One region of the Dryocola mayonis genome, then DNA from elsewhere that is predicted to be linked to it. Evidence: predicted binding sites of a transcription regulator. Region 1 holds the regulator's gene; each other region holds the start of a gene.
The links. Region 1 encodes LexA, which represses DNA repair genes until DNA is damaged. Its sites were predicted from a motif close to TNCTGTATGTACATACAGNA; they were not measured.
Positions count from the first base shown of each region.

Region 2: the regulator LexA is predicted to act here: its motif matches at 2,037-2,056, upstream of dinG (ATP-dependent DNA helicase DinG).
Region 3: the regulator LexA is predicted to act here: its motif matches at 3,514-3,533, upstream of metR (HTH-type transcriptional regulator MetR).
Region 4: the regulator LexA is predicted to act here: its motif matches at 1,786-1,805, upstream of sbmC (DNA gyrase inhibitor SbmC).

Region 1 is NZ_CP150452.1:3,926,711-3,932,360, reverse strand. It holds gene plsB (glycerol-3-phosphate 1-O-acyltransferase PlsB) at 1-1,935, opposite strand, end outside; gene WLO32_RS19020 (diacylglycerol kinase) at 2,120-2,488, shown strand; gene lexA (transcriptional repressor LexA) at 2,608-3,216, shown strand; gene dinF (MATE family efflux transporter DinF) at 3,311-4,645, shown strand; gene WLO32_RS19005 (CsbD family protein) at 4,884-5,093, shown strand; partial or broken gene zur (zinc uptake transcriptional repressor Zur) at 5,164-5,650, opposite strand, start outside.
Region 2 is NZ_CP150452.1:1,378,225-1,383,874, forward strand. It holds gene WLO32_RS06640 (MerR family transcriptional regulator) at 1-624, opposite strand, end outside; gene WLO32_RS06645 (JmjC domain-containing protein) at 778-1,902, opposite strand; gene dinG (ATP-dependent DNA helicase DinG) at 2,069-4,240, shown strand; partial or broken gene ybiB (DNA-binding protein YbiB) at 4,242-5,211, shown strand; gene ybiJ (DUF1471 family protein YbiJ) at 5,370-5,630, opposite strand.
Region 3 is NZ_CP150452.1:4,030,394-4,036,043, forward strand. It holds gene WLO32_RS19475 (dienelactone hydrolase family protein) at 75-905, shown strand; partial or broken gene metE (5-methyltetrahydropteroyltriglutamate--homocysteine S-methyltransferase) at 1,178-3,440, opposite strand; gene metR (HTH-type transcriptional regulator MetR) at 3,565-4,518, shown strand; gene WLO32_RS19490 (carboxylate/amino acid/amine transporter) at 4,406-5,305, opposite strand; gene yigL (sugar/pyridoxal phosphate phosphatase YigL) at 5,417-5,650, opposite strand, start outside.
Region 4 is NZ_CP150452.1:2,728,803-2,734,452, reverse strand. It holds gene WLO32_RS13280 (acyltransferase family protein) at 1-241, opposite strand, end outside; gene dacD (serine-type D-Ala-D-Ala carboxypeptidase DacD) at 494-1,660, shown strand; gene sbmC (DNA gyrase inhibitor SbmC) at 1,827-2,297, shown strand; gene WLO32_RS13265 (FUSC family protein) at 2,427-3,485, shown strand; gene WLO32_RS13260 (DUF496 family protein) at 3,648-3,968, shown strand; gene cbiB (adenosylcobinamide-phosphate synthase CbiB) at 4,105-5,064, shown strand; gene WLO32_RS13250 (cobyric acid synthase) at 5,083-5,650, shown strand, end outside.

The sequences.
Region 1 (5,650 bases):
AAGCACTTCCACCTGGCGCAGCAGTTCGGCGCGGTTGATATGGCGATGCTGGGTAATGATCGCCGCCAGCAGCGAAGGCAGCACCAGCATATGCATGATGTTGTTGCGGTAGTAGGTCATCAGCACGGCCTGCTCGCGCGGCAGGATGATGATGTCGCCGATGGTGTCTTTTTCCACTTCGAACTTATTCATCTGCAGCGCGTGCTCAATGAGCGCGTCTGCGTTCTGCTCCGGCGCGGTGGCATCCGGCGAATACGGCACATTGCGCAACAGGTTGAGATAACAGTCGAGCTGTTCCGTCAGCTGTTCGCGGGTCAGAGAACGCTGGCGCGAAGCCAGCAGCGCGGTGCAGCACAGGTTCATGGCGTTTGCCGCCCCTGCGTTGTTGATACGCACCATCAGCTCGGCGGCGATTTCATTCACCGTTGGCGTAAGCCACGCCGGACGCACGGCTTCGATGGGGTCGATAGCCTCGCGCCATTCCGGTACGCGCTGGTTAAGGAAGGTCATCAGCGGCATAGGTTCGCCGAAGTTAACATAGCCCTGTCCAAGGTTACGCAGCTTGCTTAAGCCCCGCAGCATCGACATAAAGCCTTCTTTCTCTTTAGTCGCCCCGCGCAGCTCTTTGGCGTAGGTGCCCACTTCCATTACGTGCTCGTAGCCGATGTAAATCGGCACCAGCGTAATCGGACGCGTGCCGCCGCGCAGCATCGCCTGGATAGTCATCGACAGCGTGCCGGTTTTTGGATCCAGCAAACGGCCGGTTCGCGAGCGTCCGCCTTCGACAAAATACTCCACGGAATAGCCGCGGCTGAACAGCTCGCCGAGGTACTCGCGGAATACGGTAGAGTAGAGCTTGCTGCCCTTAAAGGTGCGGCGAATAAAGAACGCGCCCAGGCGGCGGAAAATCGGGCCTGCCGGCCAGAAGTTCAGGTTAATGCCCGCGGCGATATGCGGCGGCACCAGCCCCTGGTGATACAGCACGTAGGACAGCAGCATGTAGTCCATATGGCTGCGGTGGCAGGGCACATAAACGATTTCATGGCCGTCGTGAGCCAGCTGGCGCACGCGTTCGGCGTTGTGCACGTTGATGCCCTGATACAGGCGGTTCCACGTCAGCCCCAGCACGCGATCCGTCAGACGAATAGCTTCGTAAGAGAAGTTCGCCGCAATCTCTTCCATTAGCGCAACGGCGTTCTGCTGGGCTTTTTCATGGGAGATTTTCTTGCTGCGCGCTTCGTCTTCCACGGCGCGGGCAATAGCCTTGGAGGCCAGAAGCTTGTTAAACAGATCCTGACGTACCGGCAGACGCGGGCCAATCGTGGCTAAACGCTGACGGGCAAAGTGCATACGCGCCACGCGGGCCAGTTTCTGCGCGATGCGCTTGTCGGTGCCGTGTTCGGTGGCCATTCTGCGCAAGGAGACGGGCGCGGAAAAACGCACGAAGCTGTCGCGGCCAAGCCAGGAAACCGCGAAGAATTTCTGTATGCCGTTCAGCATACGCAGCGGCGGGTTGATGTCGCCTTTTTCGCGTCCCGGAGAGCGGCCAAACATCACCGAAACCGGCACCATCTGCACATCCAGGTTTGGATTGCTGCGGTGCAGGTCGAGGTAGTCGTGGAAGAGTTTGATCGACTCTTCTTTCGGCGTGTAATAAGTGAAGACCCGCGGGCCGCTGTGGATAAAGACATAGCGCGGCAAAATCGCCCCGTCTATCTCCAGCGGTTCGAGCGGGTCGGGCAGATCGTGTGCAAGGCATTGCGCGCGCAGCGTCAACAGGTCCGCCTTAGAGTTATAAGGCAGAACGTACATAATAGGGCGTGTGGTATCCAGGCCCAGCTCGGCCTGCGGATCTGCCGGTATGGACTTGCTCTTTACCAGAACGCCTAATGGTAAATTAAGTAATTTGTAGTAAATTCTTGGCCAGCCTGACATAAACGATGTAAAGCCTCAGGTTAATAATGCAAATTCGCCGCAAGAATATCAGAAACTGCATAAGATTTCTGTGGCGTTGCGATTTTACCCATCATCCTTCAGATTGCCCGATCGCTGGCAGAAACGCGAAGGCTGCTGGGTGCTGATAAGCATTGACGCTTTTATTTTAAAAAGGTTTCCCGAAATGGCGAATAACACCGCTGGATTTACACGTATTATCAAAGCCGCCGGTTACTCCTGGAAAGGGCTGCGCGCCGCCTGGATTAACGAAGCCGCCTTCCGCCAGGAAGGCGTTGCCGCGGTTATCGCCATCGCCGTCGCCTGCGGGCTGGACGTTGACGCCATCACCCGCATTCTGCTTATCGGCTCCGTGGTGCTGGTCATGATTGTCGAAATTCTTAACAGCGCCATCGAAGCTTTGGTTGACCGCGTCGGTACGGATTACCACGAGCTTTCAGGCCGCGCGAAGGATATGGGCTCGGCCGCCGTGCTGATCGCCATTATCCTTGCCGTAGCCACCTGGGGCACGCTGCTGTGGCCACATTTGCGCTAATTTGCGAGAGCCATTCCGGATTATGATAAGTCCCTGGTTTTTTGCTCAATTTGTGGTTTCAAATTCACCTTTGACTGTATATACTCACAGCATAACTGTATAAACACCCAGGGGGCGGAATGAAAGCTTTAACTACCAGACAGCAAGAGGTGTTTGATCTTATTCGGGATCACATCAGCCAGACCGGCATGCCGCCGACGCGTGCCGAGATTGCTCAACGTCTGGGGTTCCGTTCTCCCAACGCTGCGGAAGAGCATCTCAAGGCGCTGGCCCGTAAAGGCGTTATCGAGATTGTTTCCGGCGCGTCCCGCGGCATTCGTCTTCTGGTTGAAGAAGAAACCGGTATTCCGCTGGTGGGCCGCGTAGCCGCCGGCGAGCCGCTGCTGGCGCAGCAGCATATCGAAGGCCATTATCAGGTTGACCCGTCGCTGTTTAAACCGAACGCGGACTTCCTGCTGCGCGTCAGCGGCATGTCCATGAAAGATATCGGTATTCTGGATGGCGATCTGCTGGCGGTGCATAAAACCCAGGACGTGCGTAACGGCCAGGTCGTGGTGGCGCGCATTGATGACGAGGTCACCGTAAAACGTCTGAAGCAGCAGGGCAACACCGTGCAGCTGCTGCCGGAAAACAGCGAGTTCGACCCTATCGTCGTCGATCTGCGCGAACAGAATTTCAGTATTGAAGGACTGGCCGTCGGCGTTATCCGCAACGGCGACTGGCTTTAATACCGCTTTAGCTTAGCGTCCCCGCATTTTGTGATGCGCGTTTGCCGCGCATCACCGTATTATCCCTCTTTCTTTTCTCGTCCCGGATTTCCCTATGCGTTTCTTCTCGACGACGGATAAAGCGCTCTGGCGCCTCGCGTTACCCATGATCTTCTCCAATATTACGGTTCCCCTGCTCGGGCTGGTGGATACCGCGGTTATTGGGCATCTGGACAGCCCCGTGTATCTCGGCGGCGTGGCGATTGGCGCAACGGCCACCAGCTTTCTCTTTATGCTGCTTCTGTTTTTACGCATGAGCACGACGGGCTTAACGGCTCAGGCTTTTGGGGCGAATAACCCCGCGGCGCTGGCCCGTGCTCTGGTACAGCCGTTACTGATGGCGCTGGCTGCCGGTATCGCCATTATCGTGCTGCGTTACCCGCTGATTACGCTTGCGCTAAATATCGTTGGCGGAAACGAGCAGGTGCTTGCGCAGGCGAGGCGTTTTCTTGAGATTCGCTGGCTGAGCGCGCCCGCCTCGCTGGCCAACCTCGCGCTGCTCGGCTGGCTGCTTGGCGTGCAGTATGCGCGCGCCCCCGTCATCCTGCTGATCGTCGGCAACGTGCTGAATATTTTGCTCGATCTGTGGCTGGTTATGGGCCTGCATATGAACGTGCAGGGCGCCGCGCTGGCAACGGCGATTGCGGAGTACGCTACCTTTATCATCGGCTTAATGATGGTGAAGAAAGTTCTGGTCATGCGGGGAATCGACTTCGCCATGCTGAAAAACGCCTGGCGCGGGAATATCCGCCGCCTGCTGGCGTTAAACAGAGACATTATGCTGCGTTCGCTGCTGCTGCAGCTCTGCTTTGCCTCGGTGACGATTTTCGGCGCTCGTTTGGGCAGCGAAGTGGTGGCGGTTAACGCCGTCTTAATGACGCTGCTGACCTTCACCGCCTATGCGCTGGATGGCTTTGCCTATGCCGTTGAGGCGCATTCGGGCCAGGCTTACGGCGCCCGTAACGGCAGCCAGCTGCTGGACGTCTGGCGGGCGGCCTGCCGCCAGGCCGGGCTGGTCGCGCTGGGCTTTGCGGTGGCGTATGCGCTGTTTGGCGAAAACATCGTCGCCATGCTGACCTCGCTGCCGGAGCTGCGGCAGCAGGCGGACCGCTATTTAGGCTGGCAGATTGTCCTGCCGGTGGTGGGCGTGTGGTGCTATTTGCTTGACGGCATGTTTATCGGCGCCACTCGCGGCGCCCAGATGCGTAACAGCATGGTCGTTGCCGCAGCGGGCTTCGGCCTGACGCTGCTGAGCGTGCCGTCTCTTGGCAATCACGGCCTGTGGCTTGCGGTAGCGGTGTTTCTTGCCCTGCGCGGGCTGGCCCTCGGCTGGATCTGGCGCCGCCACTGGCGACACGACACATGGTTCCAGGCGGAAAGTCATAGTTAGTTACAACTGTTGACGCGCCTTTAATCCCCGCTCAGCATGCTGATTTGCCGCTAGATTCTGCTGCAAATCAGCGTGTCCGGCGCGGTCTTAATGGTTCAATGTTCTTAATTGCCGCTCCGACGCCGGATTCTTGACTACAATTATTATCACGTCCAGCAGATAGTGAGTGACAGCCGCTGGCTTCACCCGGACGATATTAACTTTTAACGATTCTTCACCGAACGATAAGGAAAATATCATGAATAAAGACGAAATCGGCGGTAACTGGAAACAGTTCAAAGGTAATGTAAAAGAAAAATGGGGCAAGCTGACGGACGATGACATGACGGTCATTGAAGGTAAACGCGATCAGCTGGTTGGTAAGATCCAGGAACGTTATGGATCGAGTAAAGACGATGCGGAAAAGGAAGTTGTTGACTGGGAAACCCGTAACAATTACCGCTGGTAGCCCGCATAACCCTCAGTTGTGCTGACTTACAGGCTGCCCTGCCCATGGTACAAGGATGTACCGTCCTGCCTTAACGAACCTTCTTTTTAATCTGCACGGAATGATCGTGGTTGCTGCAACCTTCCTTATGGCGGCAGGCCTCCACTTCGGAACAGGCCCGCACACAAACCATGCGCTTCAATCACGTTATGACGTAACGCAAAGCCCATTTTTGCGGCCAGCTTATGCATAATGTCTTCCACGCCCTGCGCGACTTCTTCTTTCACCACGCCACAGCGCTCGCAGATAAACATCGCCGAAGAGTGCGTCGGCTGATCGATCAAATTGCACAGCACGTAGCTGTTAGCGGATTCCACGCGATGAACGAATCCCTGTTCCAGCAGGAAATCCAGCGCGCGATAGACGGTGGGCGGTTTAGCCTGCGGTTCGCTGACGCGCAGCAAATCTAACAGATCGTAAGCGCTGATGGCGCCGGTCTGTAATGTCATCAGACGCAGCACTTCCAGACGCTGGGGCGTCAGGCGCACATTGCGCTGCGCGCAAAGCTTTTCGGCCTG
Region 2 (5,650 bases), 1.7 Mb from region 1:
CGGGAAGAGTTCGGGACGCACGCAGGTGAGCGAGTGGGCCAGAATATCGACGCGCCAGCCTTGTTGAACCGCCATCCAGGCCGCCATCCACAAACGCGTGGTGTCCGGCGTGTTCCAGCCTATCAGCAGCGCATCTTTGCCGCTGTGTTTGCGCGCCGAGGCGAGGCACTGCGCAATATAGCTAATCAGAACACCATCGAGCAGCCCGAGCAGCGTATTGAGCGTAATCTGCTGGCATTGCAGGCGGCGACGCAGCGGGATGTAGAGCTGCATGACAAGCGTTTCGGCGGGATAATCGCGCCCCATATCGGCCACCCAGGCGCGTAGCCGGTTGGGATTGCCGCCCTGCAGATGGCGCAGCAATATTTCCTGCCGCTCGCGCCAGCCCGTATCCAGATCCTTCTCTTCGCCGCTGAGCAGCGCTTTGACCTTGCTGACCTGGACGCCATTTTCAATCCAGCGTTTTATCTCGCGGATACGATCGATATCGGCATCGTCAAACAGGCGATGCCCGCCGTCGGTACGTTGTGGTTTAAGGAGTCCGTAGCGCCTTTGCCAGGCACGCAGCGTCACGGGATTAATATCGCAGAGCGCAGCCACTTCGCCGATGGAATAAAGCGCCATGATGTCCCCAAAGCCAGTCTTAAAGTCCCCGTATAACTGTAGACAGTGCGCCTGACTGTGGGAAGTTTTGCTGATTTTTTTTGAACAATTCTGCAGGGGGGATTTTTCGGACAGGGCAGGGCGCCGCCGCGCCCCGCCCGAAAAGCGGCCGGATCAGCCTTCGAAATACCAGTAACCCTGGTTTACCAGGCCGGTCAGCTCTGCCATAAAGACTTCGTCCTGCAGCGCCGAACCCAGCTCCTGCCGGCCGATTGTCGTATACCGGCAAAGCGCGTCGGCGGCGTTCAGGTTCGCCGCGGCGAGCGGCTCGCTGTTGACGAAGAAGCTGTCGCCAACGTTCAGTACGCGCAGGCCGTTCAGGCGGGTCAGGCTATCGCCCTGCATCAGGGCATCGCGAATTTCCGCCGGCTCATAGGGCGGCTCGGCAGGGGCGATATCCAGCTCGTGTCGCGGCGTCGTGGCGAAGCGTCCGAACCACTGCCTGAAATCCTCCGGCTGGTTAATCATCTCCATCATCATGCCGCGCAGGCGGTCAAGCTCGTAGTCTTCCACTTTGCCCGGATGATCGCGCAGGGTTAAATCAGGGTCGCTGTAATGCTCGTTGCCCAGATCGTTTTCCAGCGCGTAGTCGGCGAAGCTGCTGATTAAGTCGCGGCCGTTTGGCCCGCGGAAACCAACGGAGTAGTTAAGGGCGGTTTCATGGGTAAAGCCGTCGTGAGGGAAGCCCGGCGGGATATACAAAATGTCGCCCGGCGCAAGATCTTCATCGATGATCGGCGTAAAGGGATCGACGTGCAACAGCGCCGGATGCGGGCAGAACTGACGCATCGGCAGCTTATCGCCCACGCGCCAGCGGCGGCTGCCCATGCCCTGGATAATAAACACATCGTACTGGTCGATATGCGGCCCAACGCCGCCGCCCGGCACGGAGAAGGAGATCATCAGATCGTCCAGACGCCAGTCCGGCAGCACGCGGAAAGGGCGTACTAATTCGGCAGACGGCTCATGCCAGTGGTTGACGGCCTGCGCCAGCAGCGACCAGCCCTTTTCGCCCAGGTTATCGAAATCCGCAAAGGGCCCGTTGCTGGCGTGCCACTGCCCGTCTGCGCTATGGCTGACCAGGCGGCTGTCCACTTCGGGCTCCATGGCCAGGCCTGCCAGTTCATCCGGCGTAATAGGATCGACAAAACCCGGGAACGCCTGCTTTAAGACAACCGGCTTCTTTTGCCAGTATTTTTCCAGAAATTCTTGCCAGTCGAGGGCGAGTTGATAAGCCATAGTTTTGTACCAGTGGGAAGAGAGACGGGTGATTATAGGGAGAGGCCGCGCGCCGCCGCTTTGTCATTGGTCAAGGCCGGGTGGATGACTTAAAAACAAAAAATAATGCCGTCCGCGGATGAAAAGTGGGACAATAGTGGCTGTTTATACAGTAGAAGTGGTGCTCATGGCTTTGTCCCCGGCGCAAAAAGCGCAAATCGCCGCCTGGTATAAGGCGCTACAGCAGCAGATCCCGGACTTTATTCCGCGCCCGCCGCAGCGGCAGATGATTGCCGAAGTGGCGAAAACGCTGGCGGGAGAAGAGGGGCGCCATCTGGCGATCGAGGCGCCGACGGGCGTGGGCAAAACGCTCTCTTACCTGATTCCCGGCATCGCCATTGCGCGCGGGGAAGAAAAAACGCTGGTGGTCAGCACCGCAAACGTTGCGCTGCAGGACCAGATCTTCAGTAAAGACCTGCCGCTGCTGCGCAAAATCATCCCCGATCTGAAATTTACCGCCGCCTTCGGGCGCGGGCGCTACGTCTGCCCGCGTAACCTGGCGGCGTTAGCCACGGACAGCCTGGCGCAGGGGGATTTGCTCGCCTTCCTGGACGACGAAATGGCTCCCGCCAGCAAAGATGAACAGCAGCGCTGCGCAAAGCTGAAAACCGAGCTCGATAGCTATAAATGGGACGGGATACGCGATCATAACTCGCAGGCCATTGACGACGATCTCTGGCGCAGGATGAGCACCGATAAGGCCAGCTGCCTTGGCCGCAACTGCCACTGGTATCGCGAATGCCCGTTCTTCGTCGCCAGGCGCGAAATCGACGAAGCGGAAGTGGTGGTGGCCAACCACGCGCTGGTGATGGCGGCGATGGAGAGCGAGGCCGTTTTGCCGGAGGCTAAAAACCTGCTGCTGGTGCTCGATGAGGGCCACCATCTGCCGGACGTCGCCCGCGACGCGCTGGAGATGAGCGCTGAGATCACCCCCGGCTACAGCCGCCTGCAGCTTGATCTATTCTGCAAGCTGGTGGAAACCTGCATGGCGCAGTTCCGCCCGAAAAGCCCGCCGCCGCTCACCGTGCCGGAACGTCTGACCAACCATTGCGATGAAATACACGAGCTGCTCACCTCGTTTTGCGGCATCGTAAAGCTGTGGATGCCGGGCGAGTTTGAGAGCGAGCACCGTTTCGAAATGGGCGTGCTGCCCGATGAGGTCATGGCTATCTGCCAGCGGCTGGCGAAGCTTATGGAAGGCCTGCGCAGCCTCGCCGAAGCGCTGCAGGGCGATCTGAGTGAAAAAACCGGCAGCCACGACGTGGTGCGGGTGCACAGGGCCCTGCTGCAGATGAACCGCGCGCTGGGCTATTTTGAATCCCAAAGCAAACTCTGGCGTCTTTCCGCCATGCATCAGGCGTCAGGCGCGCCGGTTTCCAAATGGGTGACGCGGGAAAATCGGGAGGGGCAGCCGCACCTGTTCTTCCACTGCGTGGGGATCCGCGTAAGCGATCAGCTGGAAAAATTAGTCTGGCGTAACGTGCCGCACGTGATTATTACCTCGGCCACGCTGCGCTCGCTGAACAAATTCGATCGCCTGCAGGAGATGAGCGGCCTGCGCGAAAAAGCGGGGGACCGTTTTATTGCGCTGGACTCGCCGTTTAATCATGTCGAGCAGGGCAGGCTGGTTATACCGCAGCTCACGGTTGAGCCGACGATGGAAAACGAGCCGCGGCATATTGCGGAAATGGCGGCCTTTTTCCGCGCCGAGCTGGCAAAAGGCGAGCATAAGGGCATGCTGGTGCTGTTTGCCAGCAACCGCGCCATGCAGCTGTTTTTGACCCACGTCACCGATCTGCGTCTTACCCTGCTGGTGCAGGGCGACCAGCCGCGCTATCGCCTTGTGGAACTGCACCGCAGGCGGGTGGAACAAGGGGAAACCAGCGTGCTGGTTGGGCTGCAGTCCTTTGCCGAGGGGCTGGATTTAAAAGGCGACCTGCTAAGCCAGGTGCATATCCATAAAATTGCTTTCCCGCCGGTAGACAGCCCGGTGGTGGTTACGGAAGGCGAATGGCTCAAGAGCCTCAGGCGCTATCCGTTTGAGGTGCAAAGCCTGCCCGCCGCCTCTTTTAATCTTATCCAGCAGGTTGGGCGTTTAATTCGCAGCCACGGTTGCTATGGTGAAGTGGTGATTTACGACCGCCGCCTGCTGACCAAAACCTATGGCCAGCGTTTGCTCGGCGCTTTACCGGTGTTTCCAATTACCCAGCCGCCCGCGCCGGCGGCTAAAATAGTTGAAGCAACGCCCAAAAAGGCCGCGCGGCGCAAACGCGCGAGTAAAAAATATCAGGGGAGCTGAAATGGACTATCGCAAAATCATTAAAGAAATAGGCCGTGGCAAGAACCACGCCAGAGATCTGGACTTTGATACCGCGCGCGGGTTGTATACCCATATGCTAAACGGCGAGGTGCCGGAGCTTGAGCTTGGCGGCGTGCTTATCGCGCTGCGTATCAAGGGCGAAGGCGAGGCGGAAATGCTGGGCTTCTACGAGGCGATGAAGCAGCATCTTATTTCCCTTACGCCGCCGGTCAATAAGCCGATGCCGATCGTCATCCCCTCCTATAACGGCGCCCGCAAGCAGGCAAACCTGACTCCGCTGCTGGCGATGCTGCTCAATCGCCTGGGCTATCCGGTACTGGTGCATGGCGTAAGTCACGATCCGACGCGCGTATTGACGCAAACCGTGTTTACGCTGCTGGGCATTGAGCCAACGCTGCATGCGGGGCAGGCCCCAGGCGAAGCTCGAAGCCCATCATCCGGTTTATATGCCCATTAGCGCCCTGTGTCCGCCCATGGAAAACCAGCTCGCCATGCGCTGGCGCATGGGCGTTCGCAACAGCGCGCATACGCTTGCGAAACTGGCGACGCCCTTTGCGGAAGATGCCGCGCTGCGCCTTGCCAGCGTTTCCCATCCGGAATACGTGCCGAAGGTGGCGAAGTTCTTTGCCGATATCGGCGGACGCGGGCTGCTGATGCACGGTACGGAAGGCGAAGTGTACGCCAACCCGCAGCGCTGCCCGCAGATAAGCCTCATCGACAGCCGCGGCACGCGGGTGCTAAGCGAAAGGCAGACGGAGGCGAATAGCGCAGATATTGCGCTGCCCGCGACGAAAGATCCGGAGGTCACCGCGCGCTGGATTGAACGCTGCGTGGCGGGCGTGGAGCCGGTCCCGCAATCCTTAAAAACGCAGATGGCCTGCTGCCTGGTCGCCACCGGCGAAGCGCCAACGCTGGAGGCAGGCTTAGCCAGGGTGGCGCAGAAGTTCTAGCCCGGCGCGCAGATAAAAAAAGCCTGCGGCAAGATCCGCAGGCAATAAGGGTAACATCAAGGGTCAAACAAGGGTCGGAGCAGGGCTCCAGATGAGGGTTAAATCAAAAGCAATACAACATTTCACAGGGATAAAACTTTAACGCTTTGCCTTACAACTTATTTGTAGATAACAGCGGTGCCGCTCATTTTGTCGTTGGAGTTGGCGGAAGTGATGGCATAGGCTTTCGCGCCCGCCTGTTCCGCTTTCAGAGCCAGCTGCGCTTCCAGCCCGTCCAGCGTCGTTGCGCCATGCGCGGAAACCACGCCTACTTTATTCATGTTCTGCGCTTCGGCAGGGCTGACCGCCTGCGCGGCGAAGGCGCCGAAAGAGAGCGTTGAGAGAGCGATAGCGGCTACAGCATATTTTATGGTTTTCATGGTAAATATCTCGCAGGTTA
Region 3 (5,650 bases), 100 kb from region 1:
TTTTGCAAACCAGAGATGCTACTAATCCTGGCTATAGTTATCACACTGCGCTAATGCTGGTACGGAGAATGCCAATGAAAGAAGAGCAACCAACACACAATAAGCCGGGCGGCAATTTTGCGCCGGCCGCCTCGCCGCTTGCTTCAACCGTTATTCAAACCCCGGAAGATTTCATTCAGGCTGGCGAAACGACCATTCCTTCCCAGGGCGACAATATGCCCGCCTGGCACGCGCGACCGAAAGATGCGACCGGCCCTCTGCCAGTGGTGATCGTGGTACAGGAAATCTTCGGCGTTCATGAACATATTCGCGATATTTGCCGCCGTCTGGCGCTGGAAGGCTATCTGGCCGTGGCGCCGGAGCTCTATTTCCGACAGGGCGATCCTAACGATTATGCCGATATTCAGACGCTGTTTAGCGGGCTGGTCTCCAAAGTGCCGGACGCCCAGGTGCTGGCCGATCTCGATCACGTAGCAAACTGGGCGACGCGCCACGGCGGTGACGCGCATCGCTTGATGATTACCGGTTTTTGCTGGGGCGGACGCATCGCCTGGCTGTATGCCGCGCACAATCCGCAGCTTAAAGCGGCCGTCGCCTGGTATGGCAAACTGGTGGGCGAAAAAACGCTGAACTCTCCTCGCAACCCGGTGGATATCGCCACCGAGCTGAACGCGCCCGTTTTAGGCCTGTACGGCGCACAGGACACGGGGATTTCACAAGAGAGCGTAGAGACGATGCGCCAGGCGCTGCGCGCTGCGAACGCCAACGCGGAAATTATCGTCTACCCGGAAGCGGGCCACGCGTTTAATGCGGACTATCGCCCAAGCTACCATGAAGAGTCTGCGAAGGATGGCTGGCAGCGCATGCTGAAGTGGTTTGAAAAGTACGGTGCGAAAAAGGCCTGATAACAGCAAGCTGAGCTAATCTCGCACGCCGCCTGATGCGACGGGCAATTTGTCTTTGCCCGTCGCATCAGGCGGCTTTGCATTAAAAATCGTATCCATTAACTACCGCAAGAATATTTTTCTCATGCTGATACCGGGTTCTTAAAGCATTTTGCTGCGCTTTTGCCTTATCACAAACGACGTTAACCTGTTTTTCTGTTTCCTGCTGCATAACAGGTGCAGGCGAGCGCGGCAAGATAAAGAAACGGAGGCTTTCGCCTCCGTTTTGACGACTAGGCGCTACGCAAATTCTGCGCAGCCTTAACCATATTCGCCAGCGCGGCGCGGGTTTCCGGCCAGCCGCGGGTTTTCAGACCGCAGTCCGGGTTCACCCACAGGCGCTCTGCCGGAACGGACTCCGCCGCTTTCTTCAGTAACGCCTCAATCCATTCCACGCTCGGCACGTTCGGGGAGTGAATGTCGTACACGCCCGGTCCGATTTCATTCGGGTATTCGAACTCTTTGAACGCCTCCAGCAGATCCATATCGGAACGGGAGGTTTCGATGGTAATCACATCCGCGTCCAGCGCCGCAATGGAATCCATGATGTCGTTGAACTCGCAGTAACACATATGGGTGTGGATCTGCGTGTCGTCGCGCACTACGGCTGCGTTCAGGCGGAAGGCCTCGACGCCCCACTCCAGATAAGCCTGCCAGTCGGACTGGCGCAGCGGCAGGCCTTCGCGCAGGGGCCGGCTCGTCAATCTGGATAATGCCGATGCCCGCCGCTTCCAGATCCGCCACTTCGTCACGCAGCGCAAGGGCGATTTGCTTCGCGATGGTTTCGCGGCTCACGTCTTCACGCGGGAACGACCAGCAAAGAATTGTCACCGGCCCGGTCAGCATGCCTTTTACCGGTTTGTCGGTCAGGGATTGCGCATATTTCGCCCACTCCACGGTGATAGGCTTCGGACGGCTGATATCGCCAATCACTACCGGCGGCTTCACGCAGCGGGAACCGTAGCTTTGCACCCAGCCGTTTTGAGTAAATACGAAGCCGTCCAGGTTCTCCCCGAAGTATTCCACCATGTCGTTACGTTCGGCTTCGCCGTGAACCAGCACGTCCAGACCTAAACGCTCCTGCTCAACGATCGCCTGTTTGATGTGTTCGGCAATACCGGTGCGGTAATTACCGGCATCCAGATTTCCCTTTTTGAAATCCAGACGCAGACCGCGAATTTCAGTCGTTTGCGGGAACGAGCCGATGGTGGTGGTCGGCCAGGCGGGCAGATTAAAGCGCTGACGCTGCGCCTGTGCACGCGCGGCATAGTCGCTGCGACGCTGGCTGTCCTGCGCGGTAATGGCGGCCAGACGTTTTTCCACCGCGGCGTTATGCACGCGGCTTGAGTGGCGGCGCGCCTGGATCGGGGCGCTCCATTCTGCCAGCTTGTCCGTTTTGCCGCTGTTGAGCGCTTCGGTCAGCAGCGCCAGCTCGGCACATTTTTGCAGGGCGAAGGCAAACCAGCTCTTCACTTCCGCATCCAGACGCGTTTCCACGCTCAGATCGATTGGGCTGTGCAGCAGCGAGCAGGAGGAAGCCACCCACAGATCGCGTTTACCGACCAGCTCTTTAAGCCGGGCGTATTTTTCGGTCAGGTCGGCACGCCAGACGTTACGGCCGTTGATCACGCCGGCAGAGAGCAGCCAGCCGGCCGGCAGCTGCTGGTGGATGGCGTTGACGTCGTCTTTGCCGTGAACGAAATCGACGTGCAGACCCTGCACCGGCAGCGCGGTGATCGTGTTCAGGTTTGGCGTTACGCCTTCGAAATAGGTGGTGAGCAGCAGCTTCACATTGCCGGCCAGCGCGTCATAGGCAGGCTTATACGCGTCCAGCCACGCCTGCGGCAGTTCCAGCACCAGGGCCGGCTCGTCAATCTGCACCCACTCAATGTCGCGTTTTGCCAGTTCAGCCAGCACCTGCTGATACACCGGCAGAATGTCCTGGAGCAGGCTCAGGCGGTCAAACTGCTCGCCTTTCACTTTGCCCAGCCATAAGTAGGTTAGCGGGCCAAGCAGCACGGGCTTCACTTTGTGGCCCAGCGCCAGCGCTTCGTCAACTTCATCAAGCAGCTGGGTCCAGGTCAGCCTGAACTGCTGGCCTTTGGTGAATTCCGGCACCATGTAGTGATAGTTGGTGTTAAACCACTTGGTCATTTCCGCGGCGGCGGCAGGTTCGCCCGTTGGCGCGCGGCCGCGACCGATGCGGAATAAGGTATCGATATCGACGCCGCCGTCCGCGTTCTGATGACGAGCCGGAACGTTGCCAAGCAGCAGGCTGGTGGTCAGAACGTGGTCGTACCATGCGAAATCGCCGACCGGCAGCAGCTCCACGCCGGCCTGTTTTTGCTGCTCCCAGTGGCGAGCGCGCAGTTCGCGGCCCACGGCCAGCAGCTCTTCCTGAGCGATATTGCCCGCCCAGTAGCTTTCCTGCGCTTTTTTCAGCTCGCGACGCAGGCCGACACGAGGAAAACCGAGGGTGTGATTTTTGATCGTCATTTTTCTTTCCTCATCATTATTCAAATTTGACGCATTTAGACGTCCAGATGTTTACACATCCATAATCCGCAGGTACTGTATATTCCTCAAGCGCAATTTGTTCATGGCGAAGTGAAGGACTTTCATGATCGAGATAAAACACCTGCGGACGCTCCAGGCGTTACGAAACTGCGGCTCTCTGGCCGCCGCCGCCGCCGCGTTACATCAGACCCAGTCGGCCCTCTCCCATCAGTTCAGCGATCTGGAGCAGCGGCTTGGGTTCCGCCTGTTTATTCGTAAAAGTCAGCCATTGCGCTTCACGCCGCAGGGTGAAGTGTTGCTGCAGCTTGCCGAGCAGGTTCTGCCGCAGATAAGCCGGGCGCTTCAGGCGTGTAACGAACCGCACCAGACCACGCTCCGCATCGCCATTGAATGCCACAGCTGCATTCAGTGGCTGACGCCGGCGCTGGAAAGCTTCAATAAGCAGTGGCCGCAGGTGGAGATGGATTTCAAATCCGGCGTCACCTTCGACCCGCAGCCCGCGCTGCAGCAAAGCGAGCTGGATATCGTTTTAACCTCCGATATTCTGCCGCGCAGCGGCCTGCACTATTCGCCGATGTTTGATTATGAGGTGCGTCTGGTGCTGGCAACCGACCATCCGCTGGCCGGTAAAGCGCGCATCGAGCCGGAAGATTTGAGCAGCGAAACCCTGCTGATTTATCCGGTGCAGCGTAGCCGACTGGATATCTGGCGGCATTTCCTGCAGCCGGCGGGCGTCAGCCCTTCGCTGAAAAGCGTCGATAACACCTTATTGCTGATTCAGATGGTGTCGGCGCGCATGGGAATTGCCGCGCTGCCGCATTGGGTAGTGGAGAGTTTTGAACGCCAGGGCCTGGTGGTCACCAAAACGCTGGGCGAAGGTTTGTGGAGCCGGCTGTACGCCGCCGTGCGCGACGGCGAGCAGCGTCAGCCGGTAACAGAGGCGTTTATTCGCTCGACGCGCCTGCACGCCTGCGAGCATCTTCCGTTTGTGCGGAACGCGGAGCGACCCAATGGCGATGCACCCATAGCGAGGCCATTATCACCGTCCCACCTATGATAAAGCTCGGCCAGTGGGGCTGTTCCTGCCAGATGGCGAGGTTGACCAGCAGCCCTGCGGGCACATGCACGTTGTTCATGATGCCAAGCGTTCCGGCATCCACCTGGGTTGCGCCGTAGTTCCACATAAAGTAACCAAGCCCGGAAGCCACCACGCCCAGCCAGACCAGAATGCCCCACTGCAGGCCGGTGGTCGGCAGCTTCTGCGGATTACCCAGCGCAAACCAGGCGATGGTCGCCACCGCAAAAGCCCCGAGATAAAACCAGGAAAAGGCGCAGTGCTGCGGCATCGGGCGCGTTTCCATCAGGCGTTTATAGCCCACCATGCCGATCGCAAAGCAGATATTCGCCGCCTGCACCAGCAGCAGGCCGGTCCAGAAATGATCGCTTACTTTGTCGTAGCGAATAATCGCCGCGCCCACCACCGCAAGCCCTGCGCTTAGCGCATAGCCCCAGCGCAGCGGTCTGCGGCTGAGCACATCATAGATAAAGGTGATGTAAAGCGGCGTGAGCACCGTAAACAGCAGGAATTCAGACACCGTAAGGTAAAGATAGGCCTGGAAGCTAAACAGGTACATAACGCCCAGCTGTAGCGCGCCCACCAGCATATACAGCAGCAGCGTTTTCAGGCTATAGCCTTTAAACCGCAGGAACGGCAGGAATACCAGCGCCGCCAGCCCCACGCGCATCAGCACGGAGAAATAGCTGTCGACATGGCCGGCAAGGTGTTCGCCAATCAGGCTAAAAGAGAAGGCCCACAGGATGGTGGTGATGATAAGTAACGGCACGATGAGAACTCTGCAACAGGCAATTTATTCGCCATTGTAGCGAAGCTTGTGGGCAGAGGGGGAAGTATTTGGTTGACGAGTGGTGAAAAATACACCACTCGTTTGGCGGATTTACTGCGCGCCGAGGAACATTTTACGCAGGTAGTGCGGCACGGCGTTGTCGGCGTTGGTGCCGATGACTTCCAGCTCCGGCAACAGGTCCTTCAGGCGCTGGTGGGCGTTGCCCATGATGCAACCTTTGCCCGCCATGGAGAGCATTTCAGCGTCGTTCATGCCGTCGCCAAAGGAGATGCAGTCTTTCAGGCTATAGCCCATAGCTTTGGATACGGCCTCCAGCGCGTGGCC
Region 4 (5,650 bases), 1.2 Mb from region 1:
TTAGCCAGAACGTGCGCCACGTATTAACGCTATTCCACGGCTCCTTTTCCTGCCGGTCCTGATAATTTTTCGCCATCAAATAACCGGACAGCAGGATAAAGAGATCGACGCCGAGGCCCGGGTCGTAAAGCAGCGGAATACGGCACTGGGTCAGCAGGCAAATATGTCCCAACAGCACCCAAAGCGAGGCGAAACCCCGCAGGCCCTCAAGTTCCGGCGTCCAGTATTTACTTTGCACCATGCTGGTACCTTCAGAATAAAATTCACGCGAAAAGGCACGATATAAATGAACAGCGGCGCTGGCAATAAAATGCTGGCCGGCAACGAGTACTATCAGATAATACGCAGGCCGGGCGGAAGAATAGCCGTGCAAAAACGGCTGGATAATATTGCAAACGGGCGAGCGTCATATCCTCTTGCAATTTTGGCGCGAAAAAAAATGTTAAATCCAGTACAACGAGCGGCTGAAAATAATGTTGTTGAGGATATATCGTTGAAGATCCGTCGGTTTGTTGCTTTTTCACTCCTGTCGCTTTCCGCCCATAGTGCTTTTGCCGACGAGAATTTCGTAAACGCGCCGCTGCCGCCGCAAATTCAGGCCGGCTCATGGGTGCTGATGGATTACAGCACGGGTCAGATCCTGACCGCGCAAAATGAACACGTACAGCGCAATCCGGCGAGCCTGACCAAGCTGATGACCGGCTATGTTGTCGACCGCGCCATCGACAGCAAGCGTATCAGCCCTGAGGATATCGTCACCGTAGGAAAAGACGCCTGGGCGCAGGGAAACCCCGTGTTTAACGGCTCGTCGCTGATGTTCTTAAAGCCCGGCGACAGGCTGACGGTGCGCGATCTGAGCCGCGGCCTGATTATCGATTCCGGTAACGACGCCTGCGTGGCGCTTGCCGACTATGTGGCCGGCGGCGAACCGCAGTTCGTCGCGATGATGAATAAATACGTGTCGCAGCTTGGCCTGCGCGATACCCATTTCGAAACCGTCCACGGCCTTGACGCGCCCGGCCAGCACAGCTCCGCCTATGATTTAGCCGTGCTTTCGCGGGCGATAATTCACGGTGAGCCTGAGTTTTATCATATGTACAGCGAGCGCAGCCTGACGTGGAACGGAATCACGCAGCAAAACCGCAACGGCCTGCTGTGGGATAAAAACCTTAACGTCGACGGGCTGAAAACGGGCCACACCTCCGGGGCAGGGTTCAACCTGATTGCTTCAAGCGTGGTCGGGCAGCGCCGCCTGATCGCGGTGGTGATGGGGGCGGACAGCCCGAAAGGGCGCGAAGAGCAGGCGCGCAAGCTGCTGCACTGGGGCCAGGACAACTTCGACACCGTGCAGATCCTGCATAAAGGCAAGAAAATCGGCTCGGAGCATATCTGGTATGGCGATACGGATACCTTTGACGTAGGCACTAACCAGGATGTATATATGGCTTTGCCGAAATCTGAAGTCCCTAATATCAAAGCGAAATATGTTCTTGATCGCCAGGACATGCAGGCGCCTTTAGCCGCCAGCCAGCGCGTGGGCGAAATCGAACTTTTTGACCGCGACAAGCTTATCGCCCACTGGCCGCTGGTTTCGCTTAGCGAAGTGAAGAAAGGCGGGATGTGGTCGCGCTTTAGCGACTACCTGCACCGCAAACTCTGATTTCCCCTGAGAAGGAATGACGGGAGAGGAGCGATCCTCTCCCGTTTTTTTTGCCTACACTAAAAGCGATCCTGCTCGCAGAACAAACGCGCTCTCCTCGCGGGAGCCGTCACACTTTGTTATTTATCTGTATATAAAAACAGTACAGGCCCAGACAGGAGGATGCATGGAATTCACCATACAACAGGCGCCGGAACGTACGGTTGCGGGTTTCCACATGGTTGGCCCGTGGGAAAAAACGGTCCATCAGGGGTTTGAGCAGCTCGCCCTATGGGTAAAATCACACGGCGTTAACGGCGCCGAGTGGCTGGCGATTTACTACGACAACCCTGAAGAAGTGCCTGCTGAAAAGCTGCGCTGCGATACGGTTGTGCGCGTGGCGGAGGATTTTGTTGTGCCGGAAAACAGCGAAGGGGTGATCACCACGCGCATCGAGGCGGGTGAGTATGCCGTTGCGCGAGCGCGCGTTGCGGACAATGATTTCGCCAAACCCTGGCAGCAGTTCTTCGCCCTCCTGCTGGCTGATGAACGCTATCAGCTAACCGGCAAGCCCTGCTTTGAGCACTATCTTAACGACGGTTCGCAAAGCGGCGTCTGGGAGCTTGATATGTACGTTCCGGTTGCCAGCAAGCGCTAATAACCATCCTGAAAATTGCAATAACATTATCCTTATCCGTCTTGATCTACGCCAAACGCCCGGAAGCTCGTTTTTCGGGTGTTTGCGTTTAGTCTGCTACAATCGCACTTTTGTTTTCAGGAGAAGGGTGTGCGCCCCGACAAATCACTTAGCCCGTTTGAAATTCGTGTTTACCGCCACTACCGCACGGTACACGGGATTCGCATCGCGCTGGCGTTTATTCTTACGTTTATTCTCGTACGCATGCTCAAGGTGCCTGAAGGCACCTGGCCACTGATTACCCTGGTGGTGGTGATGGGGCCCATCTCTTTTTGGGGAAACGTGGTGCCGAGGGCCTTTGAGCGCATCGGCGGCACCATTCTGGGCGCGGCGCTCGGGCTTATCGCGCTTAAGCTGGAGCTTTATTCCCTGCCGTTAATGCTGCTGTGGTGCGCCATCGCCATGTTTTTATGCGGCTTTCTGGCGCTCGGCAAACGTCCTTACCAGGCCTTGCTTATCGGCATCACGCTTTCGGTCGTCGTAGGTGCGCCGGCGGGGGATATGGAGATCGCCCTGTGGCGAAGCGGCGACGTCATTTTCGGCTCGCTGCTGGCGATGCTGTTTACCAGCATCTACCCGCAGCGGGCCTTTATCCACTGGCGTATCCAGATGGCGAACTTCGTGACCGCCTTCGGGCGCATCTATAACGCGGGCTTCTCTCCCAACCTGCTTGAGCGTCCGCGCTTAGAAAAACCGCTGCAAACCATCCTTAATGACGTTGTAAAAATGCGCGCATTGATTGGCCCTTGCAGCAAAGAAACGCGCATTCAGAAAGCGATTTTTGAAGCGATTCAGAAAGTGAGCCGCAATATGGTTTGCACGCTCGAGCTGCAAATTAACGCCTACTGGACCTCCAGGGCCAGCCACTTTTTAATGATTAACGCCCGCACGCTGCGCGACACGCAGCAGATGACGCAAAAAACCCTGAGTGCCATCGCGCTCGCCCTGCAGGAAGGCAACCCTTCCCCCATTTCCGCCAATACCGAAAAGCTCAGCGAAATTGTCAGCGAGCTGCGGCAGCTGATGCAGGAAGGGCAGGGCAGCGCGCTGCAGGAAACGCCGATCCACGGCTATGTGTGGCTAAGCCTGGAGCTGGCCCGTCAGCTGGAATTACTGTCGCAGCTTATCTGCCGCGCGCTGCGTAAATAGGCGCGCGAGCGCCCGCTTTGACGATGCTGGTTTCGATTCAGCCGTATTTGAGGTTAAGATAGGGGCAGCAACCGATAAATCATTGTCAACGGCAGCCGCTACCTTTATGGTTAGGGCAGTTGTCTTAACGAATCCGAGTATGAATTTAGCAGGGGTGTAAAAATGGAAAATACCAAGCCTTCTTTTCAGGACGTTCTGGAGTTTGTGCGTCTGTTCCGTCGCAAGAACAAACTGCAGCGTGAAATTCAGGACGTAGAGAAAAAGATCCGTGACAACTCAAAACGTGTTCTGCTCCTCGATAACCTGAGCGACTACATCAAGCCGGGCATGAGCATCGAAGCCATCCAGGGCATCATCGCCAGCATGAAGACCGACTACGAAGACCGCGTTGACGACTACATCATCAAAAACGCCGAGCTTTCCAAAGAGCGCCGCGAGATTTCCAAAAAGCTTAAAGCGATGGGTGAACTGAAGCCTGAATAAGCTTTGGTGAACATGAATCTGAAAACCGCCTGTCCGGCGGTTTTTTTACGTCTGGCGTCGCTTTCGGCGGCGTGATTTCCACACCCTTGTGTTTTTACCTTTTGATTAGAATAACGTTTCTGGCAAGGAGCGAACCTTGACGTTACTGGCATGGGCGGCGGCCTGGCTGCTGGACTACTGGCTTGGCGATCCGCCAGGCTGGCCTCATCCCGTGCGCTGGATGGGCAGGCTGATAGTCTTTATCCAGCGTATCGTCCGCAAATACTGCACCAGCGAACGGGCGTTAAAAGCAGGCGGCGGTCTGCTGTGGCTGACGGTCGTCGGCGCCAGCTGGCTACTGAGCTGGGCTATTTTGCATATGGCCTGGCTCATCAGCCCGTGGTTGGGCTGGCTGGTCGAAGTGTGGATGATCTACACCCTGCTTGCCGCGCGCTGCCTGAGCGACGCCGCGAAGGAGGTTTATTACGCTCTGCAGCAGGGCACGCTTGCGCAAAGCCGGGAAAAGCTTTCCTGGATCGTCGGGCGGGACACCTCGCGGCTCGAACGCCCGCAGATAGCCCGCGCGGCGGTGGAAACCGTGGCGGAGAACAGCGTTGACGGCGTCATTGCCCCGCTGTTTTTTCTGCTGCTGGGCGGCGCGCCGCTGGCGATGGCCTATAAAGCCATCAACACGCTTGATTCGATGGTCGGCTATAAAAATGAAAAATACCGCGCCATCGGCTATGTTTCCGCGCGAATGGACGATCTTGCCAACTATCTTCCCGCGCGGCTGGGCTGGCTGCTGCTTAGCGCTGCGGCCTGGTGTTTACGGATGGATTTCCGCCGCGCTTTACGTATCGGCTGGCGCGATCGCTACCGGCACAGCAGCCCGAACTGCGCATGGTCTGAAGCGAGCGTTGCCGGCGCGTTGGGCATCCGGCTGGGCGGCCCGAATACCTATTTCGGTCAGCGGGTGGAAAAGCCCTGGATAGGGGACGAGCTGCGCGAAATCGAAGCGAGCGATATTTTACGCGCCATCGATTTAATGATGCTGGCGTCCACGCTGGCATTGCTGTTATTTGCGCTGCTGCGCTGGTTAACGACCGGCGCGGCATAAGATTAAACAGGAGGCATGATGGGCAATGCCGTGATGATTCAGGGCACAGCTTCGGACGTCGGCAAAAGCGTGCTGACGGCAGGCCTGTGCCGCATTTTCATGCAGGACGGACTGCGGGTCGCGCCTTTTAAATCGCAGAATATGGCGCTTAATTCCGGCATTACGCCGGACGGCAAAGAGATGGGGCGCGCGCAGATTTTTCAGGCCGAAGCCGCCGGCATCGCGCCGGACGTGCGTATGAATCCCGTACTGTTAAAACCCACCAGCGACCGCAAAGCGCAGGTGGTGCTGATGGGCAAAGTCGCCGCCAGCATGGATGCCGTCGCCTATCACAATTACAAACCCCAGCTGCGCGGCCAGATTCAGGAGGTGTACCGCAGCCTTGCGGCCGAACATGAGGTGATGGTGCTGGAAGGCGCGGGCAGCCCGGCGGAAATTAACCTGCGCGACCGGGATATCGTCAATATGGGCATGGCTGAGCTGGCCGCATGCCCGGTGATTCTGGTGGCGGATATCGACCGCGGAGGCGTTTTTGCCGCGATTTACGGCACCATCGCGCTGCTGCTGGAGCATGAAAAATGGCGTG